Regions from separate parts of the Streptomyces sp. NPDC029956 genome, predicted to be linked through region 3. Evidence: riboswitches for the same ligand, from Rfam matches in the RefSeq annotation. Region 3 holds a riboswitch; each other region holds the start of a gene.

Region 1 (7,510 bases), on a different contig from region 3:
CGAGAGCCCTCGCCGCGACGAACACGATCTCTCGCCGCAGGAAAGGGAGTTGCTCATGCTGCTCGGAATCGGCTGCACGGACGACATCGCCGCCCGCCGCCTCGGGATCTCGCTGCGGACCGTACGCAGGATGAGCTCGGAACTGATGAACAGGCTCGGTGCGCGCAGCCGGTTCGAGGCGGGGGTGCGGGCCGCCAAGGAGGGCTGGCTCTGAACTCCGCGCCGGGGGACCGCTCCCACGACCGCGACCGACGTACTCCATCCGTTATGCGGACGGGGGTTCCATGGAGCGGAACCGTCCCCTAGATTTCCCCACCATTACCGAGGTGATCAGTGAGGGGACCGGAATCGCCATGCCAGAAGCGACACAAGGGAAACAACCCACCATCACACCCCTGAGAGTGGCGATCGCGCTCTGTCTGTTCGCGCCGTTCGTGGCGATGCTCTGGGTGAGTTCGTACGCGAAGGCCGAACCGCTCTTCGCCGGCATCCCGTTCTTCTACTGGTACCAGATGCTCTGGGTGCTGATCTCCACCGCGCTCACCATGGTCGCCTACAAGCTGTGGCAGCTGGACCAGCGTGCCCGCAAGGGGGGTGACGAGCGATGAAGGACGGCGTGAACGGCGTCGCACTCGCCGTCTTCATCTTCTTCTTCCTGGCCGTCACGGTCATGGGATTCCTCGCCTCGCGCTGGCGGAGGGCCGAGAACGAGAACAGCCTCGACGAATGGGGCCTGGGCGGCCGGTCGTTCGGCACCTGGGTGACCTGGTTCCTGCTCGGCGGCGACCTCTACACCGCGTACACCTTCGTCGCCGTCCCGGCGGCCATCTACGCGGCGGGCGCGGCAGGCTTCTTCGCCGTGCCGTACACGATCCTGGTCTACCCGCTGATCTTCACCTTCCTGCCGCGCCTCTGGTCGGTCTCGCACAAGCACGGGTACGTCACCACCTCGGACTTCGTGCGCGGCCGCTTCGGTTCCAAGGGCCTCTCCCTCGCGGTGGCGGTCACCGGCATCCTCGCCACCATGCCGTACATCGCGCTCCAGCTCGTCGGCATCCAGGCCGTCCTGGACGTGATGGGCGTCGGCGGCGGCGAGAACACCCACTGGTTCATCAAGGACCTGCCGCTGCTCATCGCCTTCGGTGTCCTCGCGGCGTACACGTACTCCTCGGGCCTGCGCGCCCCCGCGCTCATCGCCTTCGTCAAGGACACCCTGATCTACATCGTCATCGCGGTGGCGATCATCTACATCCCGATCAAGCTGGGCGGCTTCGACGAGATCTTCGCCAAGGCGGGCGAGGCGTACGCGCAGACCAACCCGGCGACCGGCAAGCCGCGCGGCTCGCTCGTCCCCGGTGAGGCCGGCCAGTGGACGTACGCGACGCTGGCGCTCGGCTCGGCGCTCGCGCTGTTCATGTACCCGCACTCCATCACGGCGACGCTGTCGTCCCGGAGCCGTGAGGTCATCCGCCGCAACACCACGATCCTGCCGCTGTACTCGCTGATGCTGGGCCTGCTCGCGCTGCTCGGCTTCATGGCGATCGCCGCCGGGATCCAGGTGAAGAACGGCCAGCTCGCCATCCCGCAGCTGTTCGAGACGATGTTCCCGGACTGGTTCGCGGGCGTCGCGTTCGCCGCGATCGGCATCGGCGCGCTCGTACCCGCCGCGATCATGTCGATCGCCGCGGCCAACCTCTTCACCCGCAACATCTACAAGGACTTCATCAAACCGGACGCCACCCCGGCCCAGGAGACCAAGGTCTCCAAGCTGGTCTCGCTGCTCGTGAAGGTCGGCGCGCTCGCCTTCGTCCTCACCATGGACAAGACGGTCGCGATCAACTTCCAGCTGCTCGGCGGCATCTGGATCCTGCAGACCTTCCCGGCCCTCGTCGGCGGTCTCTTCACCCGCTGGTTCCACCGCTGGGCGCTGCTCGCCGGCTGGGCCGTCGGCATGATCTACGGCACGGTCGCCGCCTACGGGGTCGCCAGCCCCACCCAGAAGCACTTCGGCGGCTCCTCCGCGGAGATCCCGGGCATCGGCGAGATCGGCTACATCGGTCTCACCGCCTTCCTCCTCAACGTCCTCGTCACGGTCGTCCTGACCTTCGTCCTCAAGGCCGTGAAGGCCCCCGAGGGCATCGACGAGACCTCCCCGGAGGACTACACGGCCGACGCGGGCGACCGCGGTGTCGACCCGAAGCTCCCGAAGGTCGGCGCCGAGACCCACTGATCCGGCGCCGGACCTGACGAAGGCCGCCCTGCCCCACCCGGAGGCATGGCGGCCTTCGCCGTCCCCGGGCGAGGATGCGGGACATGCGCACCCGACCACTCCTCGCCCCGCTCGCCCTGCTCCCCTTCACCCTCGCCCTCGCCGTCACCGGTTGCGGCACCGAGACGGCGGGCGGCCCCCCGACGCCCGACGCGGCCGAGCTGGACGCCCGTGCCCGCTGGGCACAGACCGACAAGGACCATGTGTACGTCACCGAGGCCGAGGGCTTCGAAGCCTCCCGGATGGCGTCGGGGGTCGTCGGCGACGACGGCTTCCAGGTCTCCTACCTGCGGAAGGACGGCGTCCGCCTGACCGTCTCCGCCGAGCGCCGCCCCTTCTCGGAGAAGGAGTGCGCCGCGGCGGACAGCGCCGGGTCCGACGGCTGCGTCCGGGACGGAGACCGCTGGTACCTCCGCTCCCCCGGGCAGCACGCGTACGTACGCACCGAGAACGGGCTGCGCGTCGAGGTCGCCGCCCCGCTCACGGTGGACCGGAAGGCACTCCGGGGCGCCGCCGAGCGCACCCACCGCGCCGACGCCGCCGACCTCGACGCCGTCCTGCCGGAGCAGACGGGCGGCGGGCGGCCCGTCGGACGCGGCGACCTGCCGCCGGTGGGCGACGGCGCACCCGACAACTCGGTGGGGGCCGGCGGCTGAGACCCGCTGGGGGCCTCCGGGCCGCCGGAGGCACACTGCCCTCATGGACTTCACGATCAGGGCGGTACGGCCCGAGGACCACGAGGCGCTCGGTGAACTCACCGCGGGGACCTATCTGAACGACGGGCTGCTGAAGTACGGGGCGGAGGACTCGTATCTGCACGTGCTCCGGGACACCGCCCGGCGGGCGCGCGAGAGCGAGGTGCTCGTCGCCGAGGACGGCGACGGGCGACTGCTCGGCGGGGTGACCTTCGCCACCGGCTCGACCCCGTGGGCGGACATCGCCGTCGAGGGCGAGGCCGAGTTCCGGATGCTCGTGGTCTCCCGGGAGGCCCGCGGCCGGGGCGTCGGAGAGGCCCTCGTACGGGCCTGTATCGACCGCGCACGGGCCCTCCCCGGGTGCCGGCGCATCGTGCTGTCCACGGACGCCACGATGGTCTCCGCGCACCGGATCTACGAGCGTCTGGGCTTCGTCCGCACCCCGGACCGGGACTGGGAGCCCCTCCCCGACCACCGCCTGCGCACCTACTCCTTGGAGTTCTGAGCCGGGGGGGGCGACACAACATGTGGGGGGTTCCGCAAGCGGCGCCCCCCACATGTATGCTCATCCTCGCTGTCGACGCAGGGGAATCCGGCGCGAATCCGGAACTGTCCCGCAACGGTGTGCTTCGTACGGATACGACGTATTCGGGCGAGGTGAGTCCGAGGACCTGCCGCCAGCGCATCCGGTCCGTCCGTTCCGGGTGCCAACGACGTCCGGGCCTCGCGGAGTGGGCCGGTGGAAGCGTCGCGTCCGGCGTTACGGATGCCCGCATGCCCGCCATCCCCCGCCGCGGCCCCGAGCCGAGCGAGGGAGAGCCCCCACGTGACCATCGCGCCCGCCGATCCGGCTTCCGCCGAGGCTTCCGCGGTCGAGAGCGACGGCCCCGGGACCGTGCTGCTGCGGACCCTGACCGACCTCACCGCCGATCTCCCCGACACCGACCCCGGCAAGGTCGCCGCCGCCGCACTGCGCGGCCGCAGCGCAGTGGCGGACGAGGCGGAACTGCGCGAGCTGGCCACCGAGTCGGCCGCCGGTCTGATCGCCGAGGACCCGGCGTACTCCCGGCTCGCCGCCCGGCTCCTGACGATCACGATCGCCGACGAGGCCGCCGGCCAGGGCTCCTTCTCCTTCTCGGCCTCCGTCGCCGTCGGTCACCGCGAGGGCCTGATCGCCGACCGCACCGCCGAGTTCGTCGCGCTGCACGCGGACCGGCTCGACGCGACGATCGACGCGACCGCCGACGACCGCTTCGGCTACTTCGGTCTGCGCACCCTCTACTCGCGCTACCTGCTGCGCCACCCGATCACCCGCAAGGTGGTCGAGACCCCGCAGCACTTCATGCTCCGTGTGGCCTGCGGCCTCGCCGAGGACGACAGCGTCCGCGCGCTCGACGAGGTCACCGCCCTCTACCGCCTGATGAGCCGGCTCGACTACCTGCCGTCCTCCCCCACGCTCTTCAACTCCGGCACCCGCCACCCGCAGATGTCCTCCTGCTACCTCCTGGACTCCCCGCAGGACGAGCTGGACTCCATCTACGACCGCTACCACCAGGTCGCGCGCCTCTCGAAGCACGCGGGCGGCATCGGCCTCTCCTACTCCCGCATCCGCGCCCGCGGTTCGCTGATCCGCGGCACCAACGGGCACTCCAACGGCATCGTGCCGTTCCTGAAGACCCTCGACGCCTCCGTCGCCGCCGTGAACCAGGGCGGCCGCCGCAAGGGCGCCGCCGCCGTCTACCTGGAGACCTGGCACGCGGACATCGAGGAGTTCCTGGAGCTCCGCGACAACACGGGCGAGGACCAGCGCCGTACGCACAACCTGAACCTGGCGCACTGGATCCCCGACGAGTTCATGCGCCGCGTCAACGCCGACGCCGACTGGTCGCTGTTCTCCCCCTCGGACGTGCCCGAGCTCGTCGACCTGTGGGGCGCGGAGTTCGACGCCGCCTACCACAAGGCCGAGGCCGCGGGCCTGGCCCGCAAGACGATGCCGGCCCGCGACCTGTACGGCCGCATGATGCGGACCCTGGCCCAGACCGGCAACGGCTGGATGACCTTCAAGGACGCCTCGAACCGGACGGCCAACCAGACCGCCGAGCCCGGCCACACCGTCCACTCCTCCAACCTCTGCACGGAGATCCTGGAGGTCACCGACGACGGCGAGACCGCGGTCTGCAACCTGGGCTCGGTCAACCTCGGCGCCTTCGTCGTCGACGGCGACATCGACTGGGAGCGCCTCGACTCCACCGTCCGCACGGCCGTCACCTTCCTCGACCGGGTCGTCGACATCAACTTCTACCCGACCGAGCAGGCGGGCCGCTCCAACGCCCGCTGGCGCCCGGTCGGCCTGGGCGCGATGGGCCTCCAGGACGTCTTCTTCCAGCTGAAGCTGCCGTTCGACTCCGCCGAGGCGCGCGCGCTGTCCACCCGTATCGCCGAGCGCATCATGCTCGCCGCGTACGAGGCCTCCGCCGACCTCGCCGAGCGCAGCGGTCCGGTCCCCGCCTGGGACAAGACCCGCGCCGCCCGCGGTGTGCTCCACCCGGACCACTACGAGGTCGAGCTGAACTGGCCGGAGCGCTGGGCCGCGCTGCGCGAGCGGATCGCCGCCGTCGGCATGCGCAACAGCCTCCTCCTCGCCATCGCTCCGACCGCGACGATCGCCTCGATCGCCGGCGTGTACGAGTGCATCGAGCCGCAGGTCTCCAACCTGTTCAAGCGCGAGACGCTCTCGGGCGAGTTCCTCCAGGTCAACTCGTACCTGGTCGACGAGCTGAAGGAGCTCGGCGTGTGGGACGCGCAGACCCGTGAGGCGCTGCGCGAGTCCAACGGCTCGGTGGCCGGCTTCACCTGGGTCCCGGCCGAGGTCCGCGAGCTGTACCGCACGGCGTGGGAGATCCCGCAGCGCGGCCTGATCGACATGGCCGCCGCCCGGACCCCGTTCCTCGACCAGTCGCAGTCGCTGAACCTGTTCCTGGAGACGCCGACGATCGGCAAGCTGTCGTCGATGTACGCGTACGCCTGGAAGCAGGGTCTGAAGACCACGTACTACCTGCGCTCCCGTCCGGCGACCCGGATCGCCCGCGCCGCCCAGGCCGCGGCGCCCACCGCCGCCACCATCCCCGTCCAGCAGGCGACCCCCGACGCGGACGCCCTCGCCTGCTCCCTTGAGAACCCCGAGTCCTGCGAGGCCTGCCAGTAATGAGCACCAACGAGAAGAAGAACCTCCTCGACCCGGGCTTCGAGCTGACCCTCCGTCCGATGCGCTACCCGGACTTCTACGAGCGCTACCGCGACGCGATCAAGAACACCTGGACCGTGGAGGAGGTCGACCTCCACTCGGACGTCGCCGACCTCGCCAAGCTGACCCCGGCCGAGCAGCACATGATCGGCCGACTGGTCGCGTTCTTCGCGACGGGCGACTCGATCGTCTCGAACAACCTGGTCCTGACGCTCTACAAGCACATCAACTCCCCGGAGGCGCGCCTGTACCTGTCGCGCCAGCTGTTCGAGGAGGCCGTGCACGTCCAGTTCTACCTGACGCTGCTCGACACCTACCTGCCCGACCCGGACGACCGCGCGGCCGCGTTCGACGCGGTCGAGGAGATCCCCTCCATCCGCGAGAAGGCGCAGTTCTGCTTCAAGTGGATGGACTCGGTCGAGAAGATCGAGCGCCTGGAGACGGCCGCCGACCGCCGCCGCTTCCTGCTGAACCTGATCTGCTTCGCCGCGTGCATCGAGGGCCTGTTCTTCTACGGCGCCTTCGCGTACGTGTACTGGTTCCGGTCCCGCGGCCTGCTGCACGGCCTCGCGACCGGCACGAACTGGGTCTTCCGCGACGAGAGTTGTCACATGGACGCCGCCTTCGCGTTCGTCGACACCGTGCGGGAGGAGGAGCCGGATCTCTTCGACGACGAACTCGGCCGCCAGATCACCGACATGATCAAGGAAGCCGTCGAGGCGGAGCTGCAGTTCGGCCGCGACCTCTGCGGTGACGGCCTTCCCGGCATGAACACCGAGTCGATGCGCGAGTACCTCCAGTGCGTCGCCGACCAGCGCCTCGTACGCCTCGGCCTCCCGCCGGTGTACGGCTCCGGCAACCCCTTCTCCTTCATGGAGCTCCAGGGCGTCCAGGAACTCACCAACTTCTTCGAGCGCCGCCCGTCCGCCTACCAGGTGGCGGTCGAGGGCTCGGTGGACCTGGACGAGGACTTCTAGGACTCCGCCGCACGCAGAAGGGCCCCGCACTCGGGTGAGTGCGGGGCCCTCCTCGTACGCGTACCGGCGATCAGGCGTTCGGCACCGTCTCGTAGCGCGGGGTGCCCTCTTCCATCTGGCGCAGGGCGTCCTTGCGGTCCCGCTTGGAGAGGCGGTCGATGTACAGGTAGCCGTACAGGTGGTCCGTCTCGTGCTGGAGGCAGCGGGCGAAGTAGCCCGTGCCGCGCACCTTGATCGGGTTGCCCTGGGCGTCCTGGCCGTGGACCTCCGCGTAGTCGGGGCGGGCCAGCTCGGCGTAGGCGGTCGGCACGGAGAGGCAGCCCTC
Region 2 (4,244 bases), on a different contig from region 3:
TGGCCTCGAGTTCGCTTGCCTGGCGCTGCGCCTCGTGCGCGGCGGCCTGTGCGGCATCTGCCTGCTGGCGGAGCGCGCGAAGTCCCGTGACGACCAAGGCGGACGAGATGGAGCCGTCGCGGGCCAGGACCAGCTCCTTGGACGGCCCAAACGATGCAGCGCCCTCCGACTCCGGTGCGGCACTGTGTCCCGGATCAGGGATGGCCGACGCCGGAGTCTCGTCGACCCTGTCCACCGACGAGTCGGGAGATGAGCCCGTGACGCTGCGCTGGGCGGCCACCTCATCGTCCCGGAGTGCCAGGAGAGCTTCCGTCTGAAGCGACCCTCGCTCATCTTCGCGCCACCTTGCCAGGGCCGCAGAATTGAGAGAGCTGCCTGAACCGCTGCGCAGTGCCGCCGCAGCCGTCTCGTCGGCCCGGCGTGACTGCACGGCAGCGTCGGCCCTCCGCCACAACTCAACCCATCTGTTCGGGTCCTCATAGCGCCTCGCCTGCCTGGAAAGAAGGTCGACGATCATCAGAAGGCTCTCGAGATTGGGCAGCCTCTTGCCGCTGAAGACGTGATAGAGCGTCGACCTCCCCATCTGAAGACGACTGGCAATGCGGTCCAGTGTCGGCTGGTCTGCCTGCCGCCGCAGGTCTCGCAAGTGGCGCACCAGCTCGACGAGTTCCTCAGGCCCGTCGTCGGGGAGCGCGCTCATAGGTCGTCCGACCATCCGTCGTGTCACCGCCTCTCACCTGGGCATTCGCGTTGTCTCTGAATTGTCTCTACGATTCGAGAGAATCGGGCGCAGTGCCGGTCCGACACGGCGTCATCCTTCACCTCTGCGGGGGAGTTCACATGCTTATCGCCGCCGGCTCCGCCCAGACCCCCTACGTGCTGATTGCGCTCCTGGTGGGCCTGGTCGCGGGCGGTCTGGTGTTCCACATCTCCACCCGGCCACCGCTCAACATGGCCCTTGGCCCGGCGTTCCTCTCCGGCGGCGCTGCCGCCGGGGTGGTGATACCACTCGCCCTCCAGGTTCTGGAGCAGCTGGGTCTGCTCACCTAACCAGGGCGCGACCTTCCCGCGGGGCGCCGGACCGAAAGGTCCCGCGTCCCACTGTTTCGTCGCGGCCATCCTTCCCCCTGCTTCGCCGATGGATCGTCACGCCTCGTTCTATCGCGTCGGATAAGGAGAGCTTATCCGACGTGATTACCCATCCGGCTACCGTTCCGCCATGACGACCACACCCCGCCCGCGCTTCTCCGTCCGCGCCGGCCTCGCCGACCCCGAGTTCGATGGACCGTTCGAGGGGGTGCCCCATCACCTCACGGGCCCGCTGCAGAAGTGGGTGGAGGATGCGCTCTTCGTCGGGGGCGGCCGATACAACGAAGCCACCGCACAGCTTCTGTGCGTGCGGCTGCGGATCCCCGTCCTGAGCGAACGCGCTGGATTGTTCCCCTACACGAAGACCCTCACGAGCCGTACGGGGGACGACCTGCTCGACATCGTTGACGCGCTGCTCGGTTACTGGTTCGAGATCGAGGTTGACGGATCGATCGGGACCCTCAACCGGCTGCTCGACAACGGCGGATCCGCATACCGGGTAACGGACATGGAGGACGGCCTGGAGGAGCGCGTCACCCCGGCCGCGAGGGATGCGGTGAGGCAGGCCATCACCGAAGCTGCAGACCAGCAGAACGCCGGCTCCGCGTCCGACCACCTCGAAGTGGCATGGAAGGCCGCGTACGGGCGCGGTCCGGATGCGGTGCGGGCGTACAGCGAGTCCATCAAGGCCGTCGAGGCCGCGGCGCACGCCGTCATCCAGCCGAACAACGCCAAGGCCACGCTCGGCACCATGCTTGGCGAGATCAAGAACGCCCGGCACAAGTTCGTCGCCGCGATCCCTTCGACCGGCGGCGATGCGATCGCCCCGGCGGAAGCGATGATGCGCGCTCTGTGGGACGGCCAGACGTCGCGGCACGGTGGCCAGACGCCCACGTCGCCCGAGACGCTGGAGTCGGCCCGGGCCGGCGTGCACCTCGCCGCCGCACTCGTGCAGTGGTTCGTCTCAGGAGCCGTCATCCGCACCCCCTGAGCCGTACAATGAGCCCTGGACGCAGGGGAATCCGGCGTGAATCCGGAACTGTCCCGCAACGGTGTGCGCCTTGAAGGCGTGAGTCCGAGGACCTGCCCATCCAGAACGTGCCCGAGCGTGTCCGCGCGCCCGTGCCCTTCTGGGAGGGCTTCGGGATATCGGCTCGAAGCCCGATCCGTATCGGATCGGGCTTTCTTACTGTCGGCCTCCAGGTCTCTCCAACGAAGGGGCGAGGTCTGCGCGAGCGCGCAGACGAGTTGCCGCCGCACCGGCGGAGACAGCCCAGGAGGACTTCGTGACCATTCAGATCGCGCCGCTGGCGGCCCTGCTCCTTGTGATGGGCATCAGCGTCGGCATCACGGTCTTCATGTACACCGCGCGCGCTCAAGGAGCTGGCGGTCGCGGCGACCTGGGGACGGCGATCGCCTCGGGGGCGGCCGTAGCAATGCTGCTGGCAGCCCTGTTCGCCCCCGGGTTCGGCGAGCCCCCGGCGACCCCCGCGACGTCGACGAATACCCCCCGAGCGGTCACGCCTGCCCACTAGCCGACGAGCCGGTGCGGCATGGGTCGGTTACCGACAACCGGCGTACGCCTCAGCTGCTGTCCGGCACGGTCACCCTCGTACGCGGCGCGAGGACGCCAGACCACGAGGTTGGCCGAAAATGCTGCACAAGGAAGGTTGGTGACGATGTATAAGAGAGCATAGGGAGTGTTGCACAAGGAGTGCAGCGCCCAGCATAGATTGAGGAGTACGCCGTGACTGTCCATCTGTATCCGCTCGCGAACGGGCTGAGCACCGACCACCCGGTGCCCGGGCTGCCGTTCGTCGATGACTCGCACATCCCGCTCGACGAGGGCCCCGAGGCCATCGAGGCCGTGGGCCGCAATAAGGGAGAGGGGATGTGGGGCCGTTTCGACCTCCACCGTGCTTCCGGCGGCTGGCGGGCCTTCACCACCGACCCGCTCGACAACTCGCTCGGCTGGTCGGTGCGCTACCACCCCGAGCACGGCCGGACCGTCCTGCTGATGAAGGACGACGACACCTCCACCCTGCACAGCACCTGGGACGGCGAGCAGCTGTTCTACCGGGCCGGCGGCTACTGGTTCGACGGCGCCGCCTGGTACCGGCCCGGACAGGTCTGGGACCCCGTCGAGCAGGACTACGAGAAGCGCCAGGCGCGCGCCGCGGTCACCGTCAGCGCCGCCGACATGCTCGACCGCCGCGCCGACGCGGCCCGGGCCGCCGTGCTCGACGTCGCCGCCATCGACGCCGAGGCGCCGGCACCGGTGGTGGCGAACTGGGGCGACCACCTGGCGCTGTGGGCCGCCCACCAGGCCGAGCGCGATGGCGCGCTGCCGCTGGAGAAGTGCGTGGTCGACCTCGCCACCCCGGAGCTGAGCGGCGCCCAGCTGATCGGCGTGCCGGAGATGGCCGAGCTCGGCGGCATCACCGCCTCGACGCTGCGGGCCTACATCTCGCGCGGCAACAGCGAGGTGCCCCAGCCGCAGGCCCAGGTCGGCGGCCGTGACCAGTGGGCCCGGGCCGTGGCCGACGACTGGGTCGAGGCCCGCCGGCGCTCCTACGAGGGCGTCCGGGCCGTGATGTCGGCCGGTGACCTCTACCAGCTCTCCCGCGGGGCGGCGGAGGTCCGTGACCACTTCGCCGATGACTTCCAGAACACCCTGTGGGGAAGGCCGGACGTGCGCAAGCGGTGGATCCTGCGCGCCCGCAACGAGGACTCCGTCCGGGAGATCGCCGACGCGCTGGCCTGGAACGTCGCCAGCAGCCTGGACCGCGTCCTGCCCACCCACGTCCTCGGCCACACCGTCGAGAGCGCCGTGCTGCACGACTTCGCCGACGCCATCGACCTGGACCGCGAGGTGCGGGCCCGGCCGAAGAAGGCGAGGGCGAAGGAGTGGCTGCACCTGTACCTCTCGCGGCCGATCGCGGAGATGCTCGTCTGGTTCATCCGCCACCACCCCGAGTCCGCCCACCACTACATCGGCGAGATCACCCGCGAAGCCCACACCCGCTGGGAGATCCCGGCGAAGGACACCCTCTACACGCTGCGCCAGTATGCGGTCGTGGAAGGCCGACTTAGCGCGGAGGAGGCGGACGCCTTCTTCGACCTGCTCACCCCGCCGGAGAACAACGACTGAACGG
Region 3 (7,510 bases):
TTGCTCTCGCTCATCTCGTCGTGCGGGCCGCGGTCACGGCTTCGGGCAGGGCGGTACGGGGGGTGGGGACGCCGTCCACCAGGTAGGCGCCGCCGGCGGTGGCGAGGACGTCGGTCCAGGCGCCGTGCGGGTGTCCGCAGCGGCGCTCGCAGCCGGAGAAGTGCACGGGGAGGCGGGGAGCCCCGAGGTGCACGAGGGGTCCGGGTAGGGCGTCGGCGCGGACGTCGGCGAGGGACTTGGCGCAGCCGGGCCGCCCGGTGCAGGCGGTGACGCCGGCCCAGGGGGAGTCGGGGCGGGTGACGAGCCCGGCCGCGCCGAGGGCGGGCAGCCGGTCGGCGCAGGCCCCGACGACGACGACCCCGCGCCAGGGCGTGAGCCGGACCTCCTCCGCGGGGAGCAGCGCCCGGAGCTGCGCGGCGGTGAGGCGGCCGAGCGGGGCGAGGACGGAGAGGGCGGCGGGCCCGAGGACGCCGGGCGGGAGGGGAGGGCCCTGGGGGAGTTCCGGCGCGGGTACGGGCTGCGCCGTCACCCCCGACTCCGCGATGTCCACCGGCTGCCCCTCGGGGAGTTCCCGGACCCGCCAGGCCCCGGTTCCGGCCTTCCGCGCCGCGGCCAGGAACCCGCCCGCCACCGCCAGGGCCGCGCTGGGTGCGTCGGCGCTCGGGAGCCGGACGGCCTGACCGCCGACGTGCAGCTCGGCCTCTCCGCCGCCCACTGCGACCAAGGTCACATCCCCGCCGAGCCCCGCGACATCACCGCGTCCGTCGTCGAGGACGAAGAGGAACCGGCCGGAAAGCGCCGCCGCCCAGGGTGCGGAGAGCAGGTGGGTGTCCAGCTCGCGGGCCCACAACTGCACGTCGGCGGCGCCGAGTCCGTCGAGGCCCGAGGCCGGGGAGGCGACGATGTTGCGCACGCGTTCGTGGGTGGGGGAGGGCAGCAGGCCCGCCTCGCCGAGGAGCGCCGCCAGCTCGGCCCCGCAGTCGTCGCCGAGGCCGCGCAGCTCGGCGTTGCCGCGCGAGGTGATGCTGAGCCGTCCGTCGCCCAGGGTCTCCGCCGCGTCCGCCAGCGCCTCGACCTGACGAGCCGTCAAATGGCCGCCGGGCAGGCGGAGTCGGGCGAGGCGGCCGTCGTCGGCGGAGTGCAGGCGCAGCGCCCCGGGGCACGCGTCGCCACGGTCCCGTATGCGAGGTTCGCCCGGGTCGGGCGTCGAGGGCGGGGTGGGCGGCATGGCGGCGAGCATACCGACGGGCCACCCGGCGGCCATCGGGTGTGATCCGGCCGACCCGGCGCCCCGCCCGGCCCGGAGGGCGGTCGTCCGGAAGGCATCCGGACCCCCGGTGTGATCCGGCCGACTCCGTCACCCGCCCCGGCCCGTCGACCGCACGATCTACTATGCAGACGGCATGGGGTCCCAGGACCCCGGGGAGGAAGCCCGGTGAGAATCCGGCGCGGTCCCGCCACTGTGAGCCGGCCCGGACTGTGCGTCTGCACGATCCAGGGACCGGTGAGTCAGGAACTCCCGCCGTCCATACCATCACCCGGGGCGCGGACAACCCCGAGGAAGGCCTGCGCTCGCCATGCTTCTGCTGCTGTCGCACTCCGACACCGACCTGCTCAGCGCCCGCGCGGCCGGCGGCCCGGTGGAGTACCGCTTCGCCAACCCCGCCCGTCTCCCCCTCGCCGACCTGACCGGCCTCCTGGCCGAGGCCGAGCTCGTCGTCGTACGGCTCCTCGGCGGCCTCCGCTCCTGGGAGGAGGGCCTCGACGCGGTCCGTGCGGCCGGGAAGCCGATGGTCGTCCTCAGCGGCGAACAGGCCCCCGACGCCCAGCTGATGGAGACGTCCACCGTCCCCGTCGGCGTCGCCACCGAAGCGCACGCCTACCTGGCGCACGGCGGCCCCGCGAACCTGGAGCAGCTGGCCCGCTTCCTCTCCGACACCGTCCTGCTCACCGGGCACGGCTTCGAGTCCCCGGCGGCCGCCCCCACCTGGGGCCCGCTGGAGCGCACCCCCCGGACGACCGACGGCCCGACGATCGCCGTGCTCTACTACCGCGCCCACCACATGAGCGGGAACACCGCCTTCGTCGACTCGCTGTGCGAGGCGATCGAGGACGCCGGCGCCCAGGCCCTCCCGCTGTACGTGGCCTCCCTGCGCGCCCCCGAGCCCGAGCTGCTCGACCGGCTCCGTACCGCCGACGCGATCGTCACCACCGTCCTCGCCGCGGGCGGCACCAAGCCCGCCGAGGCGCAGGCCGGCGGCGACGAGGAGGCCTGGGACGCGGGCGCGCTGGCCGCGCTCGACGTGCCGATCCTGCAGGCGCTCTGCCTGACCGGTTCGCGCGCCGCCTGGGAGGAGAACGACGAGGGTCTCTCCCCGCTGGACGCCGCCAGCCAGGTCGCCGTCCCCGAGTTCGACGGCCGGCTCATCACCGTGCCCTTCTCCTTCAAGGAGATCGACGAGGACGGGCTGCCCGCGTACGTCGCCGACGCCGAGCGCGCGGCCCGCGTCGCCGGGATCGCCGTGCGGCACGCCCGGCTCCGGCACATCCCGAACGCCGAGAAGAGGCTGGCGCTCGTCCTCTCCGCGTACCCGACGAAGCACTCCCGCATCGGCAACGCCGTCGGCCTCGACACCCCCGCCTCCGCCGTCTCCCTGCTGCGCCGACTGATCGCCGAGGGATACGACTTCGGCCCGGAGGCCGACCTCCCCGGTCTCGTCTCCGGCGACGGCGACGAGCTGATCTACGCCCTCATCGAGGCCGGCGGCCACGACCAGGACTGGCTGACGGAGGAGCAGCTCGCCAAGAACCCGGTCCGCATCCCGGCCGCCGACTACAGGCGCTGGTACGCGACGCTCCCCGAGGAGCTGCGGACCCATGTCGAGGAGCACTGGGGCCCGGCGCCCGGCGAGATGTTCCTGGACCGGTCCCGCAACCCGGAGGGCGACATCGTCCTCGCCGCACTGCGCCGCGGGAACCTGCTGATCCTCATCCAGCCGCCGCGCGGCTTCGGCGAGAACCCGATCGCGATCTACCACGACCCCGATCTCCCGCCGTCCCACCACTACCTGGCCGCCTACCGCTGGATCGCCGCCCGCTCCGAGGACGGCGGCTTCGGTGCCGACGCCATGGTGCACCTGGGCAAGCACGGCAACCTGGAGTGGCTGCCCGGCAAGAACGCCGGTCTCTCCGCCGCCTGCGGCCCCGACGCGGCCCTCGGCGACATCCCGCTGATCTACCCGTTCCTCGTCAACGACCCGGGCGAGGGCACCCAGGCCAAGCGCCGCGTGCACGCCACGCTCGTCGACCACTTGGTGCCGCCGATGGCCCGCGCCGACTCGTACGGCGACATCGCGCGCCTGGAGCAGCTGCTCGACGAGTACGCGCAGATCTCCTCCATGGACCCGGCGAAGCTGCCCGCGATCCGCGCCCAGATCTGGACGCTGATCCAGGCCGCCAAGCTCGACCACGACCTGGGTCTGGAGCAGCGCCCCGAGGACGACGGCTTCGACGACTTCCTGCTGCACGTCGACGGCTGGCTGTGCGAGGTCAAGGACGCCCAGATCCGCGACGGTCTGCACGTCCTCGGCGGCGCCCCGGAGGGCGAGGCCCGGGTCAACCTGGTCCTCTCCATCCTGCGCGCCCGCCAGATCTGGGGCGGCACCCAGGCCCTGCCCGGTCTGCGCGAGGCCCTCGGTCTCGACGAGTCGGCCGCGACCCGCACCACCGCTGACGAGGCGGAGGCGAAGGCCCGCGAGCTCGTCGAGGGCATGGAGGCCGCGGACTGGTCCGTGGACGCGATCGCGGCCGTCGCCGCCGCGTACGGCCCCGAGGTGCACGCCGTGCTCCGTTTCGCCTGCGAGCAGGTCGTGCCGCGCCTGGGCGCCACCACCGACGAACTCACCCACGCCGTGCACGCCCTGAACGGCGGCTTCGTCCCGGCCGGCCCGTCCGGTTCGCCGCTGCGCGGCCTGGTCAACGTCCTGCCGACCGGCCGGAACTTCTACTCCGTCGACCCGAAGGCCGTGCCGTCCCGGCTCGCCTGGGAGACCGGCCAGGCGCTCGCCGACTCGCTCCTGGAGCGCTACCGCACCGACAACGGCGAGTGGCCGACGTCCGTGGGCCTCTCCCTGTGGGGCACCAGCGCGATGCGCACCGCCGGCGACGACGTCGCCGAGGCGCTCGCCCTGCTGGGCGTCCGCCCGCTGTGGGACGAGGCCTCGCGCCGGGTGAACGGCCTGGAGCCCATCCCGCTCGCCGAGCTGGGCCGCCCGCGCGTCGATGTCACCCTGCGCATCTCGGGCTTCTTCCGGGACGCTTTCCCGCACGTCATCGGCCTCCTCGACGACGCCGTACGGCTGGTCGCGGGCCTGGAGGGCGAGTCCGCGGAGGACAACTACGTCCGGGCGCACGCGCAGGCCGACCTCGCCGAGCACGGCGACGAGCGGCGCGCCACGACCCGCATCTTCGGCTCCCGGCCGGGCACGTACGGCGCGGGCATCCTCCAGCTGATCGACTCCCGCGACTGGCGCACCGACGCGGACCTCGCCGAGGTGTACACGGTGTGGGGCGGGTACGCCTACGGGCGCGGGCTCGAAGGCCGCCCGGCGCGCGCCGAGATGGAGACGGCGTACAAGCGGATCGCGGTGGCCGCGAAGAACACCGACACCCGCGAGCACGACATCGCCGACTCCGACGACTACTTCCAGTACCACGGCGGCATGGTGGCGACCGTCCGTGCGCTCAAGGGCACCGCCCCCGAGGCGTACATCGGCGACTCCACCCGCCCCGAGACCGTCCGCACCCGGACGCTCGTCGAGGAGACCTCCCGGGTCTTCCGCGCCCGCGTGGTCAACCCGCGCTGGATCGAGGCGATGCGCCGCCACGGCTACAAGGGCGCGTTCGAGCTGGCGGCGACCGTCGACTACCTCTTCGGGTACGACGCCACGACCGGCGTCGTCGCCGACTGGATGTACGACAAGCTGACCCAGGAGTACGTCCTCGACCCGGAGAACCAGGCCTTCCTGAAGGAGGCCAACCCCTGGGCCCTGCACGGCATCGCGGAGCGGCTCCTCGAAGCCGAGTCGCGCGGCATGTGGGAGAAGCCGGACCCGGAGACCCTGGCCGCGCTGCGTCAGGTGTTCCTGGACACCGAGGGCGACCTCGAGGGCGCCGCGGACTCCTCCGAGGAGGACTGACTCCCCACCAGGGCGGGGGCCGGTGCCAGTTCGAGGCGGCGGCCCCGGAAGCCCTCCCTGAGGCGCCGGTCGTGGGTGACCACGACCAGCGTGCCCGGGTACGACGCGAGCGCGGCCTCGATCTCCTCCACGAGCGCCGGGGCCAGATGGTTGGTCGGCTCGTCGAGGAGGAGCAGATCGGCCGGTTCGGTGACGAGGCGCGCCAGTTCGAGTTTCCGGCGCTGTCCTGTCGACAGATACCGGACCGGGGTCGTCAGGTCCCCGGCGGAGAAGAGACCGAGGGCGAGCAGTTCGTCCGTGCGGTCCGCTCCGAAGGCCTCGCCCACCGTACGGGGGTCGGTGGGTGGGGCCGTCTCCTGACGCAGCATGCCCACCCGGGCCGGGACCTTCACCGTGCCCGCGTCCGGCGCGAGTTCACCCGCGAGCACCTTCAGGAGGGTGCTCTTCCCGGCGCCGTTCGGCCCGGTGACCAGGAGCCGCTCGCCCGCGTCGAGGTGCAGGGCGTCGAGCCGGAGCCGGCCGTCCACGTGGACGTCGGCGAGGTCGACGGGGGCGCCCGCCCCGCTGAGCTCCCCGCGGAACCGCAGCGGTTCCGGGGGCGCCGGCACCGGGTCGGCGGTCAGCCGGGCGAGCCGCTCGCGGGCGGCCCGGATCCGGCTCATCGCCCCGTGCGCCCGTGACCGGGCCCGGAAGGCTCCCGCCCCGCTGAACGCCGCCGGGGCCTTGCGCGGGATGGCCGAGAAGCGGTCGGTGTTCGTGTCGGCGAGCGCCCGGTACCGGGCGAGCTCCTCCTTCCACTCCTCGTACTCCCGCTGTCTGCGGGCCCGTTCGGCGGCGCGTCCGGCGAGGTAGCCCGCGTAGCCGTTGCCGTAGCGGCGGACGGTGTGACGGTCCTCGTCGACCTCCAGGACGGCGGTGGTGACCCGGTCGAGGAAGACCCGGTCGTGGGAGACGGCGACGACCGTGCCCCGGTGGGCGCGCAGCCGCTCCTCCAGCCAGGCAACGGCCTCGTCGTCGAGGTCGTTGGTCGGCTCGTCGAGCAGGAGCAGTTCGGGTTCGGCGGCGAGGACGGCGGCGAGCGCGAGCCGGGACCGCTGGCCGCCCGAGAGCGTGCCCAGGGGCCGGGCCCGGTCGAGCGGGCCGGGTTCGCCGAGCTGCCGGAGCGTGGTCTCGACCCGCCGGTCGGCCCCGGCGCCGCCCCGCGCCTCGTAGGCGGCGAGCAGTTCCGCGTACCCGGCGAGGTCGCTGGTCCCGGCGAGCTCCGCCTCGGCCGCCCGGATCGCCCGCTCCAACTCCCGTACGTCCGCGAGCGCATGGTCGACGGCGTCCCCGACGGTCGCGGTGGGGGGAAGGTCCAGGGTCTGGGCGAGGTGGCCGAGGCCGCCGGGGGACTCGACGGTCACCGTGCCGTTGTCGGCGGTCTCCGGATGGGCGAGGAGCCGGAGGAGGGTGGACTTCCCGGAGCCGTTGTCGCCGACGACGCCGAGGCGTTCACCGGGGCGGACGGTGAGGGACACGCGGTCGAGCACGGTCCGGTGCTGGACGTGCCGGTCGTCGTAGCGCTTGCTGACGTCGCTGAGTCGGACACGGAACAAGGGCGATCTCCTGTGGGTCGACGACATTGAGAGACGAGACGTCTCGTCTTATGCCGTCGACGGTACCCCAGGCGTGGGCTCTTCGCAAGACGTTGCGTCTCGCCAGGTCGGAAGCCTCGATCGGAACCGTCCATCGGAACCCTCGGCCGGAACCCTCGGCCGGAAGCCTCAGGCCGGGAGTCTCGACCGGAAGCGTCGGGCCGGAACCCTCGGGCCGGGATTCAGGCCGAGGCCGTGCGCAGTATCAGCGCGGCTATCGCGAGCAGGGTGATGACCACGACCGGCGCCACCTCGTAGTCCTTCGCCCGCAGGTGGGTGATCAGGGCGCCGATGAAGTAGAGCGCGACGCCGATCGCCGCCGCCCCGCCGAGCGCCGGCACGGCGAGCCCGGCGAGCAGGCCGAGCGCACCTGCCGCCTTCAGGGTCGCGAGGCGTGGCAGCCAGGAATCCGGCACGTCGAGCTTGGTCATGCTGCCGACGATCTGGGGGTTGCGGGTGAAGGTCAGGAAGGCCGAGGCCGAGAGTGCGAGGGCGAGCAGCGCGGCGACGACGGTGTAACCGATGAACATGGGCGTACTCCAATGATTCGAGAGCTTCAATCGTTGAACTGTATCAACGATTCCCCGCGCTCCACAATAGGGCCGCTGCTACGGTGGACGACATGGCAGCTCTCCCGACCGACCGCCTCGGCTTCCTCCTCTCCTTCCGTGGTGAGCT

Evidence for each region. A riboswitch is a leader RNA that binds a small molecule or an ion and turns the genes downstream of it on or off. The one in region 3 is predicted to bind cobalamin.
Region 1: another riboswitch for cobalamin. It lies ahead of ACZ4XX_RS18260 (ribonucleoside-diphosphate reductase subunit alpha); the one in region 3 lies ahead of cobN (cobaltochelatase subunit CobN).
Region 2: another riboswitch for cobalamin. It lies ahead of ACZ4XX_RS31460 (hypothetical protein); the one in region 3 lies ahead of cobN (cobaltochelatase subunit CobN).

The regions. Positions count from the first base shown of each region.
Region 1 covers NZ_JBVHZJ010000020.1:42,127-49,636, forward strand. Annotated here, with positions in the region: gene ACZ4XX_RS18235 (LuxR C-terminal-related transcriptional regulator) at 1-214, shown strand, start outside; gene ACZ4XX_RS18240 (DUF3311 domain-containing protein) at 354-608, shown strand; gene mctP (monocarboxylate uptake permease MctP) at 605-2,230, shown strand; gene ACZ4XX_RS18250 (hypothetical protein) at 2,314-2,925, shown strand; gene ACZ4XX_RS18255 (GNAT family N-acetyltransferase) at 2,969-3,469, shown strand; cobalamin riboswitch at 3,492-3,657, shown strand; gene ACZ4XX_RS18260 (ribonucleoside-diphosphate reductase subunit alpha) at 3,791-6,169, shown strand; gene ACZ4XX_RS18265 (ribonucleotide-diphosphate reductase subunit beta) at 6,169-7,185, shown strand; gene def (peptide deformylase) at 7,256-7,510, opposite strand, start outside.
Region 2 covers NZ_JBVHZJ010000053.1:23,435-27,678, forward strand. Annotated here, with positions in the region: gene ACZ4XX_RS31445 (helix-turn-helix domain-containing protein) at 1-700, opposite strand, end outside; gene ACZ4XX_RS31450 (hypothetical protein) at 841-1,050, shown strand; gene ACZ4XX_RS31455 (hypothetical protein) at 1,220-2,080, shown strand; cobalamin riboswitch at 2,062-2,194, shown strand; gene ACZ4XX_RS31460 (hypothetical protein) at 2,376-2,624, shown strand; gene ACZ4XX_RS31465 (hypothetical protein) at 2,837-4,240, shown strand.
Region 3 covers NZ_JBVHZJ010000004.1:1,630-9,139, reverse strand. Annotated here, with positions in the region: gene ACZ4XX_RS03860 (cobalamin biosynthesis protein CobG) at 11-1,240, opposite strand; cobalamin riboswitch at 1,383-1,541, shown strand; gene cobN (cobaltochelatase subunit CobN) at 1,578-5,198, shown strand; gene abc-f (ribosomal protection-like ABC-F family protein) at 5,135-6,820, opposite strand; gene ACZ4XX_RS03845 (DoxX family protein) at 7,015-7,362, opposite strand; gene ACZ4XX_RS03840 (MarR family winged helix-turn-helix transcriptional regulator) at 7,455-7,510, shown strand, end outside.